Regions from separate parts of the Oceanobacillus sp. E9 genome, predicted to be linked through region 2. Evidence: predicted binding sites of a transcription regulator. Region 2 holds the regulator's gene; the other holds the start of a gene.
The links. The regulator LexA, encoded in region 2, represses DNA repair genes until DNA is damaged. The targets are predictions, from matches to a motif close to CGAACATATGTTCG.
Positions count from the first base shown of each region.

Region 1: AQ616_RS11675 (YolD-like family protein) is a predicted target of LexA. The motif match lies at 7,676-7,689, and genes of this name have one in related genera.

Region 1 is NZ_LSNA01000007.1:408,788-421,356, forward strand. It holds gene AQ616_RS11630 (YrhK family protein) at 29-307, opposite strand; gene AQ616_RS11635 (YjzC family protein) at 545-730, shown strand; gene AQ616_RS11645 (GNAT family N-acetyltransferase) at 1,296-1,859, shown strand; gene AQ616_RS11650 (hypothetical protein) at 2,280-2,552, shown strand; gene AQ616_RS11655 (hypothetical protein) at 2,794-3,000, shown strand; gene AQ616_RS19930 (YolD-like family protein) at 3,147-3,332, shown strand; gene AQ616_RS11665 (oxidoreductase) at 4,546-5,598, opposite strand; gene AQ616_RS11670 (Lrp/AsnC family transcriptional regulator) at 5,713-6,129, shown strand; gene AQ616_RS11675 (YolD-like family protein) at 7,709-8,047, shown strand; gene AQ616_RS11680 (TraB/GumN family protein) at 8,194-9,036, shown strand; gene AQ616_RS11685 (MmcQ/YjbR family DNA-binding protein) at 9,194-9,550, opposite strand; gene AQ616_RS11690 (hypothetical protein) at 9,917-10,213, shown strand; gene AQ616_RS11695 (peptidoglycan-binding domain-containing protein) at 10,352-10,960, opposite strand; gene AQ616_RS11700 (glycine betaine uptake BCCT transporter) at 11,281-12,569, shown strand, end outside.
Region 2 is NZ_LSNA01000005.1:641,142-653,710, forward strand. It holds gene acnA (aconitate hydratase AcnA) at 1-241, opposite strand, end outside; gene AQ616_RS06905 (ATP-binding protein) at 463-1,557, opposite strand; gene AQ616_RS06910 (DUF2621 family protein) at 1,784-2,245, shown strand; gene AQ616_RS06915 (CcdC family protein) at 2,265-2,732, opposite strand; gene AQ616_RS06920 (cytochrome c biogenesis CcdA family protein) at 2,810-3,514, opposite strand; gene AQ616_RS06925 (YneF family protein) at 3,746-3,970, opposite strand; gene AQ616_RS06930 (methyl-accepting chemotaxis protein) at 4,113-5,810, opposite strand; gene AQ616_RS06935 (DinB family protein) at 5,940-6,398, opposite strand; gene sirA (sporulation inhibitor of replication protein SirA) at 6,543-7,001, opposite strand; gene tkt (transketolase) at 7,158-9,158, opposite strand; gene AQ616_RS06950 (DUF896 domain-containing protein) at 9,242-9,475, opposite strand; gene AQ616_RS06955 (YneB family resolvase-like protein) at 9,561-10,199, opposite strand; gene lexA (transcriptional repressor LexA) at 10,484-11,107, shown strand; gene AQ616_RS06965 (hypothetical protein) at 11,264-11,524, shown strand; gene AQ616_RS06970 (manganese catalase) at 11,869-12,569, shown strand, end outside.

The sequences.
Region 1 (12,569 bases), on a different contig from region 2:
ACCATAAAAATTCATAGTTGTTGAAATATCACTTCCTTCTGTAAATCCAAGTTTTTCTTAGTATTTTCAGTAAAGGTCGAATGGTTAGAGATAGACTTCCTAATAAGTATGCAATATTTCCATAGAAGTCTGTAATAGCGAAAAAGTTTAATATGCTACCTGTAACGAAAAATATTCCTACTAATACATCTCCTATTAATTGTAAGAAATTATATTTTTCTTGAAAGTAAACTTCTAGTGATTGGCTATATATGCTAAAGTCTTGTTTATTTCCTTCTTTATAATTTTTTATTCTTGGTATTTGCATATATGCTAATCTCCTCCCAATTTTTGCTATATTAATTCCCTTAAAATTCAAATTTTACTCTACCTCAAGAAGGAATCATTCTATAGTCATGAACAATTAAGTATGAATAATTAAAGATATTATGACGTACGAACTAATTTTAATTTTTTTAGTTTATTTGAAGAAAATAGTGGAATACATTTTACATAGAAAAGTTAGTTTCATAGCTTTTCTAAATAATTTAGGAGGTGGAGAGACATGGCTAACAATCAAACTTACAAAACAGGAGAAAAAGCACCGGAGAGCGGAACATTTAAAGTTAAAAGTTTAGTGAACGGCGGATCAACTAATCAAGATAATACTGAAATTAGAGTTGAAGAAGGCGAGCAATTTCCTCCTTCTCCATCTAGTAATGAAGCTGCCAATTGGGTAAAAGTATCATAAAAAAGAAAAAGCCCTCCTATGGGGGGCTTAATTTCAAACTTTAAGTCTACGTAGTATTGCACCAATCCCAAACAAAACTAATACCCTAAAACCACGATTAGCTACTTCACTTAAAAAACTATTCCATTGGAGTATTTGATTTACGTTTAGATGAGGATTAGCATTCATAGAAGCAATATACCTATATGTGATATCACCAGTCGAATAAATTAGATATATAAAAGCAAAAATTGTAAAAATGTTCGCTATATTTATTAATCGCTTGTTTTTACTATTATCCATTATTTTTTCCTCTACATTTTCCCAAACTCATTTCATTTTAGCTCATTTTCTCTTATCACACAAATCCAAAGGGGAGCCTACCCTATTAACTGAGTAGGTTATTCACCATAAGATCCCATAAGGTCTGTATTTTCTTCTAAGTTCTTCTTGGTTAATATTATTAAATGAATAGTATCATATACCTACGGCGTCTATTTCTAATAAATCTATTTCATCCCACTCTTTTTTGTGTTAACTTTTATGAAATGTAGTTGTATAATTACTGATAAGAGGAGTATACATAATGGCATTAAGATTAGAAAAAATAACAAAAGATTTCAATGATATCAATAAACTTAAGAGATTATTTATAAAAGCATTTCCGAAGAATGAGAGGTTGCCACTTTGGTTTCTTTTAATGAAAGCTGACAAAGATTTTGTTGATTTTATAGGTTTTTATGATGAAGATGACTTTATTGGGTTTACTTATTTAATAACTAATAAGGATTTGACATTTGTTTTGTATTTGGCAATTGATAGTAGTCAAAGATCAAAAGGGTATGGGGGAGCAGTACTTTCGAAGATTAAAGAACTGTATCCAAATAATCGTCTAATTCTCAATATAGAGGCTATCATTTCTAATTCTCAAAACTATGAACAAAGAGTAAAAAGAAAGAACTTTTATATAAAAAATGGGTACGTCAATTCTGGAATCATGTTAAAAGAAAACAAAGATTATTTTGAAATTATGATTAATCAAAATGAATTAATCGAGAAAGAGTACTCTGAATTAATTCAAAGATATTCGGGTATATTCTTTATGTTTGTTAAGCCTAAGTTTATACCATATATAAATGATGAAAATTAATACCCAAACTTTTTTGAAGCTCAACATATTATCAGAATAGTATTACAATATAATTAATTTCTAATAACCTTTTTCATCCCACTACCTTAAAAAGTTCTTTAATATGTCACAATAGAATAACTATTGCATATATTGTGTTGTATGGCATAAACCTTTTTTATTATTAAATTCAAAGTTTACTTTGCCCTGGCATATAAAGCTAGGGCTACATATGTTGTATATATTGCTAATTGTTGATGATACTATATACAAAAGAAGAAATAACTTCCAAGTTAGTCCTTTTACTCCGCATATAAAACTTGTGGAGTTTTTTTATAACTAAAAATAAAAAATGATTAAGTATAATTTAGGTAATTTATAAAACAATAGAAAAGAATTATTTTCAAAATAATTTTTTTGATAGAAAGGGTGAAAACTATAATGAATAACCGATCATCGGGGATGATGAGTTCTTTACTTGCTATAGGTGCTGTAGGTGCAGCTATTTACGGTATCAGAAAGGGAATGCAAAACGGAACCTTTAAAAATTTGCCTCAAACTATTTCTAATGCACTAAATAACCCTATGGCCCAACAAATGACTCAGCCTTTACAAAGCATGACTAACAATCAGAGCGGTCAACAATTGGCAGGTGCAGCTAAAAGTGGGACAAACAGTATGCAACAGCAAAAAATGAATAATAACGCTCAATAACATTTTAATGATTTTTTTAACTATAATTTTTTAGCAAATACTTTCAAATGGTGTTCTTCTGATTTCTAGCTTCAGTTTTTCCATTTCTAACTTTTTTTTGGGCTGTCAACCAAAAATTGTATGTAGTTAGGATTGAAATTACTGAGGCTATTATTTTAGCTAAGCATTCTAATTTTTTCATGTTTACACCTTTTTATTTTTTAGTGTAATTAGAACAAACGTTCGTATTAAAGGGGTGAACATGAAAGGATTACTTGAAAATTCGAAGGAATTAGTAATGATTTATTATATAGATAACAATAATGAAGTAACTCAACGGATAATAAGCGTTGTTGAAATAAAAAGGGAACACGTTATTGCTTATTGTCACTATAGAAAACAAGTTCGATCATTTAAGTTTGAAAACATCCTTTTATGTGGACCAGTGAAAAGGAGAGTAGGGGCATGAGTGTTAATGATAGAGGTACAATAAAATAGACAGCTATGATGATGCCTGAGCATGAGAGTTGTTGAACCAATTAAAGGAAAAGCAAAACAGGAAGCAAAAACCTATACTTGATGAACAGCAACTTGAGGAATAGTTTTTAGTTAATGATGGCACATAAAGATAACCTTCTAATTAGTATTAAATATTATACTAATTATGATTACCATAATATTAAAGGATATATTGATAAGATCAATTACCAAGATAAATACATTACTTTGGTTGAAAAGGTAAGTTCAGATGATTATACAAGAATAAATTTTGATGTGAGTTTAGAAGTTATTATATTATAGAAGGAAAATCTCTGTTTTTATAGAATTTAGGTATATAACTATAATTATAATGAGGGGGATTTTATGGCAACTTTATTGGGTTCATATTGGTTTGGATGTTGTAAAGAAGAATTGAAATCAAAAGATGGCGTCATTGTTGGGAATTTAAGGACAATGGTACATACTAAATTTCGTTAATGTTGAGGATGAAATAGACAGAGGGTATGCAGAAGAAATGATACTTAAATACAATTTTGGTGAGCCACTCGAATAAGTGAGGCTCTTTCAAAAAATTACTTATTTTAATCTTGTTTATATAGCATTTTTTAAATGTCATAATTCCATCTCTATGTATATGAAATAGGTATGCCTTTTTAAGAGGGATTTGAAATAAAAATAAGCTTCTCAAAAAGTTGTGAGAAGCTTATTTTATATACAATTTTGAAAGATGTATTTTAGAATACTTGATCTTATGGATTATATGCTTTGGCTACAACTTTCGCGTAGTTAGACTCGGTACGCCAAGGCTCTATATTCCATGGTGTCTTATATTTAGTAGCGTAGTCTGCATCAATTTAATTGCGCTTTCATACTTGCTGTGTTTTTCCACTTGGAACTATTTTTATATTTGTCATATACAACTTTTTACCTGTACTTCTGCAAATGAGCTACAACCATACCGCGGACGTTCGGTACGTAAAAAAGTGTCGGAAGGTAGGGAGATTATACTAAAGCAGTACGAGGGAAATTTCGGATACTTTAGGCTTATCTAGATGATCGCGGAATTATTTAGGAAGCTAGTCGGGTTTACGTATTCGGATTTTGATACAGATTGTATTCTCATCAGCAATTACGGAGTAGTATTGGCAGATGATAATATAGGGAACGATTAAAAGAATACGCTATAATTCGGCATTAAAAAGAATGTTTCACCCGCATATATTTAGACCTACTGCTACAACTATTTTTTTGACGTTGTACAAGGAAAGGTTAATTATCGTATAGCAGAGAGGACTAAAATTGCAGCAAATCTAACCGGTTCACTTTCATTAGGAAAAGTGGGAGTATTTGCAGGGGAGAAGATAAAATCTGTACCTTGCTTTACCTAAATTAACCACATCAGGTAATACTTCTATAGTTTCTTCAATAGGGGTGTTGGCAGGTCTTAATAAAATGAATTTGATAGAGTCTGTTGCAATATTTTGACTGCCTGTTTTTCAAATTCACGTATATATTAATTTAAACATTTTAACTGCTCTTTTTTGTGATAAGGTAAAATCTCTTGATTCGCTTTCAGACGAATGACTAAATCAGGATTGGATATAAATAATTGCCCAAATGCAATTAGATCTGCTTGATTTTCATCAACAATTGCTGACCCTTTATTAGGAGCTATATTACCAACAGCTATAAGGGTTTCCTCCCAGTATTTCCTAAATAACTCATGAAGCGATCTTTGATCATTTTTAAGTGCGTCACCGTAGTTTTCTACAGAGGGATGAACAATTTTTATTCGATGTTTGGAAAGAATCTTTGTAATAGCGCGCACCATTTCTTCTGGTTGCTCCCATACATAATTTTTATCGTCATCTTTCTTTTCAGAAACTCTGATACTTATTCTATTTTTAGGCACAACTTTCTTTACTTCTTTAATAATTAAATCTAATAACCGCAGTCTATTTTGTAAGGATCCTCCAAACTCGTCTTGTCGAAGATTTGATTTCTCATTGATAAATTGGTCAATGAGATAACCATGTGCTGCATGTATTTCAATACCGTCAAAACCGGCCTCTATTGCATTTCTTGCTGCTTGTCTATAGTCATCGATAATTTGATATATTTCCGCACGACTTAAAGTTTTAGGTACTTGAAACGGTTTCCTTAATCTATGCACATGACCGCTAGCAACAATGGCAGATGGAGCCACAGGTGCATGACCTTTTAAAATTTCCTGATGACTTAATCTGCCTACATGCCAAAGTTGGGCAAAAATTTTCGTTTTATATTGATGTACTTCTCTTATGACTTTTTCCCAACTTAGGGTTTGGCGATGTGTGAATATTCCCGGAATCCCATAAGTTCCTTTGGCTAATTTATTGATGACAATACCTTCTGTGATGATTAAGCCGGCACCATATCTCGCTCTTTTTCCATAAAAGTCGGCAATCAAGTGATTAACTTCACCGGTTTCATTATCGGCAAATCCTCTTGTCATTGGAGCCATTACAATTCTATTATCTAATGTTAAGTTCCCGATTTTATAATCTGAGAAAATGGAACATGTCATATTAATCACCTCATATAGAATTTTAATTCTCTGACGATTTGTTTACAATGGAATTATTAAGTTATATACTAAGAAAAACTTTAAATTTTAAAGTGATCGGAGAGGATGAAAGGAATGTTAGATGATATTGATCACCAAATATTAGATTTATTAAAAAGAAATTCAAGACTTACATATACAGAAATCGGTAAACAAATAAACATGTCATCTCCTGCTGTGAAAACGAGAATTGAAAGGTTAGAAGATTATGTGATAACGCGTTATACGGTAGAGGTAAATCATAAGGAACTAAATAAAGGAATTCACGGTTTTGTTTTATTTAAAACAAAGAGCTGTGAAAAGTTAACGAATTATTGTAAAGAGAACAGCAATGTTATCGATCTATGGAGAATTAGCGGAGAGTATAATTATATGGCTGAAGTTATATGTACAAAGATGGAGGAACTGGAGCAAATCTCTAAAGATACAACGCATTATGCCTTTTCCAATAAACTATCTGTTCTAGGGAATTATAATGTTGGTGATAGTTAAAAATGATTAAATGATTCAATTACTAATTCAAGAAAGAAACCAATTTTTAAATCTGTCTAATTCAAATGTTATACTTTTAACAATGAACTGAATTGATTCATCATTTGGTAACCCATATATCTTTATAAATTCGTTATGTAAAAGGTCACTTTTAATGAAGTGGTATTTTTTATGGATAAATTTATATTAAAAATCATGTTTTACTTAGAACATATTTTTGTTTAAAAACTGCTAATTCCTGTTTTTGTCTAATTATAGGATGCTAATAACAGTTTTATAGAATTATATAACTATGGTGAAATATAGAAAAATAGGAAGGGCGAGTAATATGAAAGCTAATGAAATAAGTAATATTGGTAGTCTTCCTTATAGAAAAATATTGATTGATGGTGGATGGGTATAGGGAAAACGATGTATGTGAGGAAGTCGATTGAAGAAATCTATATTCAATTATTTGATACACTTCCAAAAAAAGATACAAAAAAAATATATATCTAGAGGAAGAAATTTGCTAAAAAATATTAACCTATCATACAAATCAATTTCTTTAAGGTATTTTAGTAAATATTCTTTCTTCACTCATTATTTTAGTGGTTCCTTTTTTACAAAGGAACCACTTCTTATATTGTGAAGTCTTTTTCTGAGTAAATGTAAATATATTTTTAAAGCTTTTTTAAGTATATTGTAAAACCGATACTTATGATAAAGTAATACACACCTAGAATACCCAAATTGTCAATTAAAGTTGTTGAAAATGGATTTCCGCTTACAAAGGTTTTCCAAAGTATAGAGACTAAGCTAAACATAATAGGAATGGCTAAAAAGAATCCAATAAAATATATCTTTAAGTTAGAGTTCATAATTATCACCTATCTAATAGTATTTATATTTATCTAATACACTTGGCAGAGTAATATGCGAAAGATGCTGTTAAGATCTAAACTTTCAAAGCATCAACCGCCATGCAAGATTTCTAACTAGCCATAAGAATGATTTCTCCATTATAGGAAGATAGTTTCTCGTTCACTATTATTTTTTCTAATTGACAAAAATTTTCACTATCTCAAATCTCTATACATAAAAACTAATAAACTTTTAAACCACTTACTTTCAAAATGCTTCTTTCCCCAAAAAATAGCTAAGGGGAGTTTTATTTTTTATTCTTTTTCTTTGAATCGAATAAACCAAATGCAACTGCAACAGCTATAACAATACCAACCCAACTACCAATACTCATAACTAACCTCTCTTTCTAGTACTCGTTTTTTAGTGAATTTACTTAAAAATCTTTCTGCAGCACGTCCAGTAATTCGTCTGCCAATTCGCTTACCTACTTTCCTTTCTTCACAGCCTCAACATCATTCCAAATAGGTAAAAACTTGTATATAACCATAATATCCCCTTATATTTTCTTTTCTAATTTAACTTCATTCCTTATATGTTGATTTATTTCCTATTCTAATGAGTTGTTCACATAGGAGCAAGCGAATTTTAACAGGATTTCCACTTTTTTCGTGTTTACACTTGTTAATATATTGATATAATGAGAACAAACGTTCGTTAAAAGGAGAACAGGAACATGAGTATTAATGACAGAGGTAAAATAAAATGGACATCTATGATGATGCCTGAACATACCGAGATGTTAAATCAATTAAAAGTAAAACAAAACAGAAAGAAGAAGCCTATACTTGATGAACAACAATTAGAAGAAAACGGATTTCAATTAATGATGGCACATAAGGACAATCTTTTAATAAATATAAAGTACTATAACAATTATGATTACCATAATACCAAAGGTTACATTAATAAGATCAATTACCAAGATCAATATATTACTGTGGTTGAAAAGGTAGGCTTAGAGCATGAATTAAAAATAAATTTTAATGCGATTTTAAAAGTTACTATTCTATAGAAAAGGCCTTATTCTCGAAGAATGCCTAGTTTCGGCTAGGTTATACATCGATTTATTTGACTTTACTGATTAATTGCACTACGTTGATAATGAGTTATTAAGGATAATATAAGGTTTCGAAGAGTACCAATAGGGATGGTGACAAAATGACGTATGATTATGATGGAAATGGTGGATTGCTATGGAAGATAGTAAATGGTGAGACAACTCTGTATGTACAAGGGATTATTCATGTAGGTCATGAAAATTTCTATCCACTTGCAAATGCAATTGAAGAGGCATATGATAGTGCAAATGTAATTCTTCCTGAAATTAATGTAGTAGAACCTGAAGTCAATGCAGAAGAAATCAATAAATTGGCGTTATTTAGTGAAGGTATGACTTTGGATAAAGTGTTGTCACCGAAGTCTTTAAAAAAACTTTCAGGTATTTTAGAAGCGCAGGAGTTATCTCTAGAGAACTTTAATAAATACCAACCTTGGTATATAGAAAGTATACTAGGGGCATTCATCAGGGAGAAAAGCGATTTAAGACCTGAGTATGGTGTTGATTTATATTTCCTTAAACGAGCCTTAGAAGATGGTAAAGAAATTATTGAATTAGAAACAGTAGAAGATCAATATAATGTTTTTAGTAGCTACAATTTAGATACACAAGTCAAAATGTTAGAACATACGATACAAACATTTGAACAACAAGCTGATTGGATTAACCAATTAGGATATAGCTGGGTACACAGTAATAGTAGTAGCAGTAAGGAAGAGTTAATTAATATTGTAACTAATGATCTTAATCGTGCTGATGATGAATATCAAAAAGAAATGAATGACACTCGTAATATTAATATGGTAAACAAACTAGATGAAATACTACAGAGCGAGAGCAGACAGACATACCTTGTAATTGTTGGTTCTGGACATACTGTAATTGATCCAAGTATTTTAAGTGAATTTAGAGAAAAAGGATATAACGTTAAAAGTATCTATTAACACGATGAAATAGATTAGAAGATATGATACTTAAATATAATTTTGGTGAGCCACTTGAATAAGAGTTGGCTAAAAAATGTTCAATATTGAATATATTGATGTAAATGACAATTTCAGTATTGGAATCAACTTGAAGAAGGATATAAAATAACGGAATTCAAGAAGTTAATTCATAGCTTTCTTCAATTAGCCCCTTAATATCATCTAAATTTTCTGTGTAATCCAAAACAATGCTTACCCAGTTATTTTTATCCATGTGATATGCAGGAAAAACATTTTCTAATTCTCTTAATGATCCTATCATTTCTTTTCTTACTTTGACATTTAATACATTAATTTTTTTATTGGCATTAATTCCTAATTTATCTTCAGTGATATCCATAATTAGGCCAAACCATTTTCCGCTATCCTTATGTCTTAAAGCGGCAAAATTTGAATATTTTTCCCAAGGATAATCTGGTTCAACTTTATACTTATTTTGTGTATATTTGAAAACATCTTCTCTACTTATCATTTTATTAAATCCCTCCAAAGAAATTATTCCTATTATCAATACTTTCTAAACTTAAGGGATATTTATCTATGGCATAAGGTATACAAATTAATTTTAGTACAATCTGTGTTTCACTTAATCATCATCTTTTTGATATCAATGATTTTATTTTCTCACTAAAATAAATGAAAGAGCAGAACTTTGATATGCTGAATATATAAAAAGCTGGAATATGAATAATGCAGTTAAACTATAATGACAATAAACAGATATTTTTAATCATTTGCTTCGGGAAGTTTAACTCATTATAAAACATTAGATTATTGCCATTTGTGACGAGATAATTAATAATTTTGATGAACAATTTAATGAAAGGGGGAAACATTCTTGAACAAAAAAATTATTCATATCGTTAACATTACGTTAGGTGTTATTATCTTTGGAGGAATAGGTATATTTCTTGCATGGTTATATTTAACCTTTGAAACAACAGATATTATTCCTATTAATCTCCCGATAATGATTATTCTCTTTATTTTATGGTTAACTTTCTATATACTTCAGCTTAGATACCCATCAATAAAACTATTTCTCTTTTTCTTCATAATAGAAATTTTACTACTTACATTTATTTATATTCAATTATCAGGTCAAGTTAGTTTTGAAATCTTCGGGAATAACTAAATAATATCAACAGAAACATGTAAGATGAGATAACTGTCGTATTCTAATAGGTTATATCCCATATGGATAAAACATCAAATTTTTCAATTGATTTATAAAAAGCAGAGAACACCCACAGATATTCTCTGCTGCACTGTCTTATTTACTCATCGGTTCCGATAAGATAACTTCTCCATCACTGTATACATTATAGAAGCCTACCGTTCCAGTACCTCCATCTTCAATCATGGATTTACTAGATGCTTTTAGGTTGTAAAAAGTTCTTCCTTCTTTATCTACATACAGTTCACCATTACTGCTGAAAATTAGGTCGTCATTGTTTAATTCTTCTTCAGCTAGAAAAATCGCGTAATCAACAGTAAACATATCTTGACGCTCTTCAGCTAATAAGGTTGTCCAAGCCTCTTCACCAACAATTCCATCAATCATTAGTTCATGTTCTTTTTGAAAATTCATTACTTGTTGTTCAGTCTTGCTACCAAATATTCCATCGACATCTGTCTCAAATCCGAAATGATTTAACTTCACTTGTACTAATTCTACCTCTAATCCTACACTATCTACTTTGAGTGTGGGTTGATGCTCGGGTGCAATGTCCAAGATTGGTTCAAGCTTTTCAGGTACCTCAGAATTAGACTGCTCCGTTTGCGATGCTGGATGGTCATTAGAGGCCTCTACTTGTTGAAAGTAAAGTGGTGTAAACGTCAAAGCAACAGCTGGCACAATCGTTAACCATTTCTTTTTCATTATGATAGATCCTCCTTTAATTATTTGGTGCATTACTTCAGTTCCACCTCCAAATAAATTTAAACAATTTTTTAAATCTACAGGCAAAGTATATAAATAAGAAAAACGCTAATATACGATGTATAGAAGCGGTTTTTTAATGCTTGCTTCTTTAGTGATCGGTTTATAAACTGACGGTATTTATCACTATTATAGTATTAATTAACCAAGGGGATATTAAAATATCATGCCAAATAATAGTTTGATTGTATAACGGGTCGGGTATTAAATAAGATGCCTATACATAAAAAAAAGAAAAGTAATAAAGAAGAGGTGTATGAATGAAAAGTGTTACGAGTGTTTTTTGGTATTCATTAGCATTGTGTATTATCGTAGTCCTGTGGGGGTCTTACGCTCCAAGCAATCTAGAAGGATTTACGTCAGACGTTACAACATTTATATCGGATACCTTTGGTTGGTATTATTTAATAATAGTCATGCTAATGTTGATATTTTGTGTCTATCTTATATTTTCTAAATATGGAAAAATTAAATTAGGCAAAGAGAATGACAAACCTGAATTTAGTTTATTGTCTTGGTTTGCTATGTTATTTAGTGCTGGAATGGGGATGGGTTTAGTATTTTGGACTACTGCAGAACCTATTTCACATGCATTTATTAGTTCTCCTGGTGCAGAACTAGGATCCGAACAAGCGATTAACGATGGATTAAAGTATTCTTTCTTTCATTGGGGAATACATGCGTGGGCAGTTTATGGAATTGTAGCATTAGTTTTAGCATATTTTAAATTTTATAAAGACACTCCAGGGTTAATAAGTGCGACATTGGTTCCATTATTCGGTAGAAATAGTATGCAAGGACCGGCTGGGAAAATTATTGATACTCTAGCAGTCTTTGCTACAGTTGTCGGTGTTGCAGCAACCCTTGGATTCGGTTCTGCACAAATTAACGGGGGATTATCTTATTTATTTGGTACTCCGAGTACTTTTTGGATGCAGTTACTAATATTAGTGATTGCGACCATTCTATTTATTTGTTCTGCATGGTCAGGAATCGGTCGAGGGATAAAGTATTTAAGTAATATTAATATGGGGCTTGCATTTGTACTTTTACTCATGTTATTTCTAATCGGTCCTACGCTATATATCCTTAATATGTTTACACACACATTAGGAAGTTATGTATCTGATTTCTTTGATATGAGCTTAAGATTAGCTCCTCAAGATGGTGATCAAAGAACTTGGATTAATAATTGGACGGTATTTTATTGGGCATGGTGGATATCTTGGTCACCATTTGTTGGAATTTTTATTGCGCGTATTTCAAAAGGAAGAACAATTAAAGAATTTATGCTTGGGGTGTTATTAGTCCCATCGATTGTATGTTTTATTTTCTTCGCAGTATTTGGAGTCTCTGCACTAAACTTAGAACAGAATGGCATTGCTGAAATATCAAAATTTGCATTAGAAACATCTACGTTTGGTGTATTAAATGAATATCCATTAGGTATGATAATGTCTATCATCACTTTATTTGTTGTAGCGATATTCTTTATTACATCAGCAGATTCAGCGACTTTCGTTCTCGGTATGTTAAGTACTGGAGGAAC
Region 2 (12,569 bases):
GAACATCTGCCCCACTTGCCTTTTTTGTTCCCCAGTTCGCTAGGGACTCCACGTGTTCGTCCTTAATTTGATGCCCATCATGTTGACGAAGTAAGGATTCTAAAAGAACTCGAACAGAAAATGGTAAACGATCTAATTTGCCCTTACCAGCTTCTTCTAAGTTTCTTAAACGGTAGTAGTTATACTTTTTACCGTTTAATTCGAACTGCTTCCTTGCGTTAAACGCATTGTTGTCAGTCATATATGTTACCCCTTTCATTTGCTCAGCCTCATTAAAATTAAGTTAATGAGGTATTACTTTTTTTAATCAAACACATATTTTAAATTAGTCGACCTTACATACTTATAATATAGGAATCTAAACAATAAAACAATTATAAATCCTTGAAAACTATATTCGAATTAGTTATGTAACCCTATAACATAAGCTTATATTAGTACTATAAGGAAAGTTATAATTTATCAGAATACAAGTTTAAATGTACTACCCTTCCCTTTATTATTGGACACCTCAAAATTTGCGTTATGCGCTTCTAAGATTTGTTTCGTAATTAATAATCCTAAGCCTGTACCAGTTTGTTTTGTAGTAAAAAAAGGTTCCCCTAGCTTATGTAGTATCTCCTCTGGAATACCAATTCCTTCATCAATAACCGATACAATAACATTATCTCCTACTTCCTCACTAGTTAATATTATTTCCCCACCTGTTTCCATCGCTTCGAGTGCATTCTTCACTAAATTAATCAACACTTGTTTGATTTGTGAACGGTCACATTCGATTGCTTGATTACAAGAACCTACCTTCATAATACTTATATTTTTTTGTTTTGCCTGAGGACTTAATAACATAATAACGTCATTGATCATGTCACTTATAATTTCTTCCGAACGATTATCTGTTAGTGGTTTTGAAATAAATAATAACTCAGAAGTTATCGATTCTATCTTTTCTATCTCTTCTATCATAATATTAAAGTATTCTTCTTTATGGTTAACTCCAGCTTGAAGTAATTGTAGAAAACCTTTTAATGATGTGAGTGGATTTCTAATTTCATGTGCTATGCCGGCAGCTAATTGACCTGCAACATTCATTTTTTCTGAACGAACCATCATATCTTCTAATTCCTTCTTTACGGTAAGATCTTTCAAATAAACTAATACATAAGTTTGATTATCAACATTTCTATAATATTCGAATTCGCAAGTGAGTGGAACATAATCTCCATCGTTATTAAGAACATTTAGATTGAAATCTCTCATAGTCTTCTTTGTTAACTCAGCTTTTCTTCTAGCGAATTCTACATCCTTTCCAGAAACCATTTCATCCCAATGTAATCCCACTAATTTTGATGGAGAAAAACCTAAAATCCGTTCGATAGATTCTGTAATATATAATATTTCACCAACTGAATCTAATAAAACAAATATTCCATCACTCTTCTTATCTATCCAATTTATAATTTCGTCAGGCAAGTCTGTTGCATGCTGTATATTTTTAAGACTTTCAGGAGTTTTCGAGTTCCGTTCTGTTACATAGTTATCTTTTTTATTTTTCATAACTGTGCTCCTTCCAGAATTACCTTTTACATAATATGTATGATTATGACGATTGATATATGACACTTGTTATTAAGATTAATTGACATTATAATGAAATCAAAGACAATTTTATCCAATGATTATGTTTATGTTACTACAAAAACATTAAAAAATAAATTAATTATTATAATATTAAACAATATTCATAAGTTTTTTTAATTTAAGAACAGGATGCGTTATTATGATGTCTATTATATTAGTTATATGGGGATTTTTGCTGATTAGCCTTATGGCTATAGGTGGTTACTTTATGTTTCGTAAGTTTTTGAAACGTCTTCCAAAAGAAGATGGAAAGTCCATTATGGACTGGGAAGAACACTATTTAGAAGAGACTAGACATAAATGGAAAGATGAAGAAAAAGAATTCTTGGAAGAACTTGTTTCACCCGTACCCGAACTATTTCGAGATGTGGCAAGACAAAGAATTGCCAGTAAAATCGGTGAGCTATCTATTAATAAACAAGAAAATATCATTCAACGTTCAACCATAATCGAAGGATATATTATTGCTACACCAAAACGCGATCATAAATTTTTAAGAAAAAAATTAAAGGAGAAGAGTATTGATACAACTCCATATGAACCACTTTTCCAACAGTCAAAAGATAATTATGACTTCGATTGGAGAGAAAAATATCAAAAATAAAAAACAATGTGCCACTATCTTAAGCACATTGTTTTTTATTAAGCTGCAAATATTGATAGAGCATTGCAAGCCTCCAAGTTCCTATCATTCCAAGTGCTAATAAGAAGAACATTCCTGTTGTTTCTCCTACAGAAATCGTGCTTCCTATAATAATCTTAATAGTAATTCGAATCACTAATAACCCTATTAAAATAAAAGGAAAAACTTTAGACGGTTTCACATAAATATCGTTACCGATTATTTCAAGACGTGAGGTTTTAATTAAAAATATAGAAAATATCATTCCTACAACAAGTGCTTCTAACACCTGCAACCATGAAATATGAAATATTGGTAGAACAAACATTAACGCTCCTGTACTCATAAAAATTGGAGGTAAAATAATCTTCTTTATTGTCGCAGGTTTTTTTGACGCACGCATTCTTACGAAAACCATCGTAATTGCCATGAGAGCAAATACGACGGTACTTGCTATTGCCCAATACATGGTATCACTCTTCCCTAAGCTGAACTAAAATGTTTACTATGGTTATTCTACAATCTATTATACATGATATAGTATGATTAGAAACCCGAAAATCCAAATAATGAAGCTAAATAAGAGGTTAGCTTCGTCATCCAATCAAAGAATAATGCTATCCCCATAAAAATCATCACCCAGCCACCTATTTTTACTAATAACTGACTATGTTTTTTAAACCAAGTTAATTTTCCAATGAAAAAAGCGAGTACAAAGAAAGGAATAGAAAAACCTAATATGTAACTTATCATCATAACCATACCAATATCAGGTTGTGTAGCTGCTAGTGATAAGACTATTGCTAATATTGGTCCAGTACATGGTGTCCACCCTAAAGAAAAAGCCATCCCAATTAAAACAGAACCTATATAACCTGCCGGACGATTTTTAAATTGAATTTTTCGATCCTTCATTAAAAACTCAAAATTTAAGATACCAACAATTACAAGTCCAAAGAAAATAATAAGTATTGCTCCAACTTGTCTAATTGTTGATTGATAGGTCATTAAAAATTCAGAAATAAAAGTTGTTGTAAACCCAATCATAATAAAAATACTAGAAAATCCGATTAGAAAGCAAAGCGTGTGTAATATTGCTTTTTTATCCATTCGTTTATTGTCATCTGTAATTTCATTCATACTCATACCAGTAATGTATGAAAGAAACACTGGATAAAGCGGTAACACACAAGGCGATATAAATGATAGAAATCCTGCACTAAAGGCAAGAAAAATATTAATTTCTGACATAAGCTAACTGCCCCCTAACAAGTCATATTCTATTCTAACAGATGTATTACTAATTAAAAGAAGATAATATGACAATATATATACATTTTATTCATTTTTAAGTAAGAACATGCGATTCATTTTTCTAAAACAAAATAAAAAACCACTTATTATAAAGTGGCTTTCTGCGAGTCTAGATCACATAATACCAAATGAACTCTATGTAATCATTCACTTACATGGTAAGTGAATTTATTCTTTACCAGATTGGTTATTCATGGCACGCATCATTTGATTGATTTTCTTTTGTGATGGCTTTTGACCCATTTGCATCATTAACGTACGAAGCATTTGCTCATTAATAGGTGGATTCTTTTTAAGATAGCTCATCATATATTTTCTAGCAATAAAAAATCCTAGAGCAACACCTGCAACCAATGCTGCGATTGCAATTAATACTACCCATATAGTACTCATGTTACTGAATTTCCTCCTTCGTGTTGTCTCTAATACAGTATATTAGATTACAGTTAAGAATACAACGGTTTCGCAAAAAATACTATTTACTATAATATCCTAACTAAACTATTTCATAATACCTTATTAATGATATCTACTATCACTTTATATTGTTACTTTCAAATTTAAATCGATTTATTATTTTAGTTAATGAACTAGACAATTGTATGAGATCCATTCCTATACTAAGAGTACTACTCGTCTGCTCATTTTGTAATTTATTATTTGTAAGCATTTCTTCCGTACTTGCCAAAGTTTGTTGCGATAAAGCCACAAGCTGTTCTGAAGATTCTTTTTGTACAGGTAAGTAAGACTCTAAAGAATGAAGTTCACGTTGAATATCTACAATAGTTGTTATCGTATCAGTAATATCCGACATTAAATAATTCAATTCATTTTTGGATCCCGTAGCAATATTTAAATTATCTTTTGAATTCATTAGCATTTGCTTACATTCATCGGATGCATTCGTCGTTAACTCTTCCATATGAGCTATTGAATTAGTGATCTTATTAGCCGCTTCAGATGATTGTTCAGCTAATTTACCAATCTCATTAGCTACTACTGCAAAACCTCTACCTCTATCACCTGCATGTGCTGCCTCAATAGAAGCATTTAATGATAATAATTTTGTTTGTTCTGAAACTTTTTGGATTAACTGTACTAGTTCAGAAATATACAATGATTGATGAAATACCGCTTCTACAGTCTTTGTTAATTCATTTACATCTTTTTCATAGTCTTCAAAAGTAGATATTAACTTCTTTATACTTTTGTCTCCTTTATTTGCAGTACTATTCATTTTCTTAGAAGTATGAAGGATATTGTTCATATTATTAAACAGCTCTTCAATTTTATCTTTCATCTCCACCGTAGTTTTCAAGTTATTTTCCGAACTGCTTGCTGTTTGTTTTGCTCCCTTGTTTACAATTGAAATGGAATTCGTTAGTTCTTTACTCGATTGTAATGTAAGTGTAGATGAACTTTTCAGCTGGTTTCCAGTTGCTTGTAATGAGGTCATACTTCTTTTCAATTCTTGAAGCATCTGCTGAATATATTTCATCATAATATCATAACTGCTATGTAAGGACTTAATTTCAGGAATCGTTGTATTAGGTGAAGAAATTATGAAATTCCCCTTTTTTACTTCCTTCATCGTTTCCTGTAAATCAATTAATGGAGTCGTTAATGATTTGATAAACTTTATTAATAAAATCAGAGAGATAAGAACACTGGCAATAATTATTAATACTAATATATTTCCCATATTTGTAATTGGAGCCATAAAAGAAGCATTACGAACTAACACAACATAACTTCCACTCACTTCCTCCATTGTTTGAAAAGAAATGGTAAATACTTCTCCATCAATATTTCTAGTAATCTGCCCATTTCCATTCTCTTCTATTTCAGTCACAAGTGAAGTAGGTATGGATGGTAGTTCACCTTCACTAACTGGAAAAGCAGTAACATCTCCATTACGAATATACAGATATTCTGAATCAATCCCATCTGACTCCAGCCTTTCCCTCTGCGTTCGTATATTTGAATTCAGTTGTTGCATAAAGTAATCGGGGTCACTTATGTATGTAAAGTGTAAATTTTCAGCAATATAACCCATTAGTTCCGTTTCACTTATCAATCGTTCTTCTATTGTATTTAAGGTAATATTTTTTGCTTGATAATAAGAGATAATTCCAACCATGGATACAGAAAGCACAGTTAAAATGATAAATAATATAAGTAATCGCAACCTAAATGAAGTCTTTTCTAAAATTCTTTTTAAATATGATAACATGCAGCTCATCTCTCTCCTTTTAATAGTTCTATAGTCCTGATACTTACGTATTGTACCAATATATTATTAATTTAATGTTAAAATTTGGTATATAAAACTATATAACTAAAATTGATGAGCATTTTGGAGTTACAGATGTTTCTTAATATCTATAATTGCTTGTAAATGCATTCCTTCGTGAAAAATCGTACGAATTAATACTTGTTCAATTGTATACATCTCCATTTCAATAGGAGGGTACTCTTTTGAGAGCTGGTGTCTATAACAATTTTCAATTTCTATAGGTTGTTGCTTTAGCAAATATTTTAATTCCTCAAAACTTGGGGTTTCAGAAGTAAAGTTATCGGGTGAAGTTCCAAATCCAAACCACTTCATTAAATTTTTTGTAATACTTGAATACTCTTTCGTTAATGTCTCTATCCACAAAAATTGGTCTAAATAGATATGTCCTAAATTCCAACGAATATTGTTTTTAAAATATTTGGGTATGATTTCTGATTCATACTCCGATACATCTTCAACAACTGATAGAACATCATTACGATACGTTTTTACTTGATTAAACAATACTTCATGCTCATTTTTCATAAGGATAACCTTCCTTATCGTTATTAATAATAGATATTATTCTACATAATTTAGATTATCCCTTCTTTACCAGTACTAAAAAACGGAATTACAATCTAAATTTACTTAGATTGTAATTCCGTTCTTCAATTTTCACTAAATCAATTAAAAATATGAATACAATACCTGTTGTAGCTCATTTTTATTATCATGAGTCATTGGAGAAATCCATCCAAAATGCTTATTATCTTGTCCCTGTACAAAAAAGAATGGATGAATGTCTTCTAGTACAGGAAATAAAATCGATACAGCAGCTTCGAGATTGGAACAACGTAACGATAATCCCCCATTTTCTACATAAAGAAATAACACTTCTTGATCCCGTTTTATTTGAATTCGATTGCCTATTCGCTTTACATAAATGTTCGGTGATGAAAACTGTTTTAAATGCATAGCAAATTTATACAAGTGAAACCTCTGAGTTATAAATGAAAACTGTTTACTCAAATAATTTCTTTCGGGGTCGTTCTCATATTCATTAAAAAATCGATGCAATAAATCACTCTTATGAAAATAGCTTTTTGCCACTGGTTCTTTAATCCAATAAATAGAGTATGCATTCATACCGTATTCCCCCTTCTATTAACTATTATAGAAAGATAGACATTCAAATGTTGTCAAATTAGTTCGCAAATAACTTCTTCTTTTGTCGAATTCAACTAAAATCATAAAAAGAAAGACGAAACCTTAACGGAATCGTCTTTCTTCTAAACAGAAATATTATTTTAACAAGTCTTCCACATGTTTTACAACATTATCTACTGTAAATCCATATTCTTCAATAACTTTTTCACCTTTTGCAGAAGCACCAAAGCGATTAATACTGATTACTTTTCCATCAAGACCTACATAACGTTCCCATCCAAATGAAGTTGCCATTTCAATTCCTACTCTAGCTTTCACTTCTTTTGGTAGTACTTCATTCTTGTATGCATCTTCTTGAGCTTCAAAACGATCCCATGAAGGCATGCTAACGACTTGAACATCGATACCTTTTTCTTTTAATGTTTCTTGCGCACGTACTGCCAATTGAACTTCTGAACCAGTAGCTAGTAATAATGCATCTGGAGTTTCTTTCTCAGATTTACTAATTACATAAGCCCCTTTTTTCACACCTTCGTACGCATTTTCCTTCGTACCTTCTAGTGTTGGAAGGTTTTGACGAGTAAGAACAAGCGCTGTTGGCTGATGTTCAGATTCAAGAGCTAATCTCCACGCAGCTTGTACTTCATTAGCATCCGCCGGACGAATAAGTGATAAGTTTGGAACTGCTCTTAATGATGCTAACTGTTCAATTGGTTCGTGAGTCGGCCCATCTTCACCAACTGCAATTGAATCATGAGTAAATACAAAATTCACAGGCATATTCATAATTGCTGCTAGTCGAATAGCAGGGCGAAGATAATCACTAAATACGAAGAACGTTCCAGCAAACACTTGTAACCCGCCATGCAAGGCCATACCATTTAACGCCGCTCCCATAGCATGTTCACGTACACCAAACCATACATTACGACCAGAATAATCTTCTTTTGTAAAGTCGCCTTCTTCATTAATTGTTGTTTTGTTTGAACCAGCTAAATCTGCACTTCCGCCAAAGAAGTTAGGTATTGCTTTAGCTACTGCATTTAGTACTTCACCAGAAGATGCACGAGTTGCAATACTGCTACCAGGCTCATATACCGGAAGTTCCTCTTCCCATCCTTCTGGAAGTTGACCATTAATTGCTAGATCAAATTGTTCTCCTAATTCAGGATAAGATTCTTTATATTCTTCAACAAGCTTGTTCCAAGCAGCTTCCTTCTTCTCTCCATCGTTTACGATTTTTTCTTGGAAATCAGCATATACTTCATCTGGTACATGGAATGATTCATGATTCCACTTATAAAATTCTTTTGTTAATATTATTTCATCTTCTCCTAATGGAGCACCGTGTGAAGCAGCAGAAGCTGATTTATTTGGAGAACCGTATCCTATAATAGTCTTCACTTCAATAAGTGTTGGTTGTTTCGTATTACTTTGCGCTTGTTTAATCGCTTCACGAATTGCGTTTACATCGTTTCCATCTTCCACTCGTAATACTTGCCAACCATAAGCTTCAAAACGTTTTTCTGTTTCCTCAGAGAAAGAACGGTCTAAATCTCCATCTAGAGATATATCATTAGAATCATAAAGTGCGATTAATTTACCTAATCCTAAGTGACCTGCTAAAGAAGCTGCTTCATGAGAAATCCCTTCCATTAAATCGCCGTCACTCACAAGGGCATACGTGTAATGATCTACTACAGAATATCTGTCTTTATTAAACGTTGCACCTAAATGCGCTTCTGCCATAGCCATACCTACAGACATCGCAATACCTTGTCCTAATGGTCCTGTAGTTGCTTCTACACCATCGGTATGATGTACTTCCGGATGTCCTGGAGTTTTTGAATCCCACTGACGAAATTCTTTTAGATCTTTAATAGATACATCATAACCGGAAAGATGCAATAAGCTGTATAATAGCATTGATCCGTGTCCCGCAGATAATACAAAGCGATCACGGTTAAACCATTTTGAGTTTTTTGGATGATGATTCATAAAATCTGTCCATAATGTGTACGCCATTGGTGCCGCACCCATTGGTAATCCTGGGTGTCCTGAGTTTGCATTCTCAATAGCATCAATGGATAACGTACGAATCGTATTTATTGATAATTGTTCTACATTGCCTGACATTTTGTCTACCCCTTTCAAAATAAAGCCTTTACTTCTTCATTCTATATTGAATTTATCATGACAACAAGCATGACCAATAGAATTTAATGTTTTTTGTTTCGGTCTTGGTAATCACGAAGCTTCTGGGGAGTAACGTCATTACCTTTTGGATCAATAACTGTCATTGTACTTAATTGGTTCTTAAAAGAGCTACGTACATTCTTTAAATACTCTTCACGAAGCTTCTTTTGTTCTGCTTTTTCTTCTGTTGTTAATCCTTCTTCTTTAGATTTTTTAGACAGAAAATTAATTCTCTCTAATTTATCTTTAGATAACATAGTGTCAACCTCCCCACTATTAAAAATGACAAAAAGACAGGATTTCATATCCTGCCTCTTATCGTACTCTACCTCGAATCCAGATTCAAGTATTTTGATATTCTTGATATCTACGGTGTACAGTAGCTTTTGAAACGTTATAATCTAAACCATTGAGCACCTTTGTAATTTCATTAAATGTTAACCCATTCTGCCGCAATCGAACAATTTCTTCAATGGGCACTTCCGTTCGATCTCTACCAGGAGACTGATTAATTTGTTTTAAATTTTTTTCAGGTCGATATCCTTCACGTACTGCTCTTCGCATTCCTCTTCTTATTTTCATATTTTGAATTTTTCTCTGATATTCTTCTACAATTCCAACAATTTGTAATACCATCGAATCGGCTTCATTCAGTACCAATTCACCTTCGTGAGCTACAGTATATATAGGGATATTTAGCTTAGCTAATTGATGAAAAAGTGCAATTTTTGTATTCCCTCTACCTAAACGAGTTTCATCTTGAATACATAAACAATCCGCTTCTTTACTTGAAAAATATTCGAGAAGTTGAAAGAGTCCTTCTCGTTCGATATCGTACCCGCTTGCCTGCTCTTCAATACAATCAATAACCGTAAAGTTTAGCTTGTTTGCTAATGATTGCAATTCCTCCCGTTGGCGTATAAGGGAAGACTCTTGTGTATGTTTATCCGTGCTGACTCGACAATATACTACTGCTTTCAATCCTAACTTCCTCCTGTTTAATTAACCGCTCGTTACCATAGAGAAATATAAAAAAGCGAGCGCTAAAGCAAATGCTATCACATAGAATGCATCGGTTCTAGTAATTTTCTTCAGCATAATTAAAAGCTCCTTTCATCCGTTTATCGAACAATTGTTCCTATTTGATTCAAAGTATATACCGAACATATGATCTTGTCAATAAAAATTAGAACGAGTGTTTGCTTATTTAATAGTAAAATGATAAACTATCATTAATAAAAACCTATGCTAGAGGTGAACGTTTGATGACGAAACTATCAAAAAGACAACAAATGATTTTTGACTTTATTAAAAGCGAAGTAAAGTTAAAAGGATATCCACCATCAGTTCGAGAAATTGCTGTAGCAGTTGGACTCGCTTCCAGCTCAACTGTTCACGGGCATTTAGAAAGGTTAGAAAACAAAGGATACATACGAAGAGATCCTACTAAGCCAAGAGCAATTGAAATTATTGATCCAGAAATGGAACAACAGCTTCCAAAAGACGAAGCACGTTATGCACCTGTAATTGGTAAAGTTACTGCAGGGATACCAATTACAGCGGTTGAAAATATCGAAGAATTTGTTCCAATTCCAAGTTCGAGTGCCGGTCCAGACGATAATGTATTTGTACTTATAATTGATGGTGAAAGTATGATTGAGGCAGGCATTTTAGATGGAGACATGGTAATTGTTAAACAACAAAACACAGCATTAAATGGAGAGATTGTTGTAGCAATGACTGAGGAAAATGAAGCAACAGTAAAACGATTTTTTAAAGAAGAAAAACGTATACGACTACAACCGGAAAACGCTACAATGGAACCTTTATTTTATGAGAATGTAACAGTTCTTGGAAAAGTGATTGGTCTATATCGAAATATTTTCTAATAAAAAGAGTTTGGCTTTCTATAGCTAAACTCTTTTTATATCGATAGAATTTATCTGTCTGCATAGTTTGTACATAAATCTAGAATTACACTAATATTATAATATTAAGAAATGAACTAATATTATAATATTAAGAAATGAAAGGAGAGAAATGAAATGTCAGATAAATTCTATCAACGACGAAGTTTTTATATTCCAACTGCCCTTATAGCAATGGTTCTAGGGATATATTATCTAACTAAGTATGTAGATTTTTTAACATTACCTTTCTTATGTATAATCTTAATCATCGTTACTACGTTAGAAGTAATCGAAACTAAAAAAATTAAGTCAAAAGAAAATATTCTAAAATTAGGATCTGCCGGATTATTAATCGCTTTGGCTACATGGTACCAAATCACCGTATTCATTCTATGAATTTATTAAATAACTAATAATATAAGTAAGTTAGATTACTGTAATAACTATATAAAAACTATTTTTAATTACCGCAAGTTATTAATATCTCCCTCTAAAAATCAGAAACAATGGTAATAAAACACATTTAGCTCAGTAATTCTATTTTATAATTCCCACACTAAACGTCTAGTAAACTGGACTACCGGTATCAACATTCAAATTATTTTCAAAGAGATATTTTAATCTTATACAACTTCTCCTTATACTTAAAATTTATTGTGTAACAATGTGTTTAGTATAGAATATTAGACTTTTTATCTGCATATACTTAATTGTTTATTATATGGAGGGAGGAATAAGCATTGTTTTATCATTTTAAAGAATTGCAATTCGAGGCAAAACCAAGTAGGCCTGATCCCGTATTTGCTAGAAAATTACAAGAGGTACTTGGTGGACAGTATGGAGAAATTAGTGTAATGATGCAATATTTATTCCAGGGATTTAACAGTAGAGCAGAGCCTAAATATCGTGATTTGTTATTTGATATTGGAACAGAAGAAATTGGTCATGTAGAAATGTTAGCTACAATGATAGCTAGGTTATTAAACGATGCACCATTTGAGACGCAGCAGAATGCTTATGACACAGATCCTGCTCTAGCAGCTATATTAGGGGGTTCTAACCCACAACATGCGATTGTTAGTGGACTTGGAGCAATGCCAGCAGATAGCAATGGAAATCGATGGACTGCAAATTTCATCATTTCCAGCGGGAATTTATTAGCGGACTTTCGTGCTAACCTTACTGCGGAGTCACAAGGAAGATTACAAGTCACTCGCTTATATAATATGACCGATGATCCAGGTGTAAGAGATATGTTATCTTTTCTTATTGCAAGAGATACATATCATCAAAATCAGTGGTTTGCTGCGATACGAGAGCTCGAAGAACGTGAGAATGATATCGTGGTTCCTTCAACTTTCCCTAGATCAAAAGAATTTCAAGAAGTATCATATACACTATTTAATTTCTCAGAAGGCGAAGAAAGTAAAAAAGGTAGGTG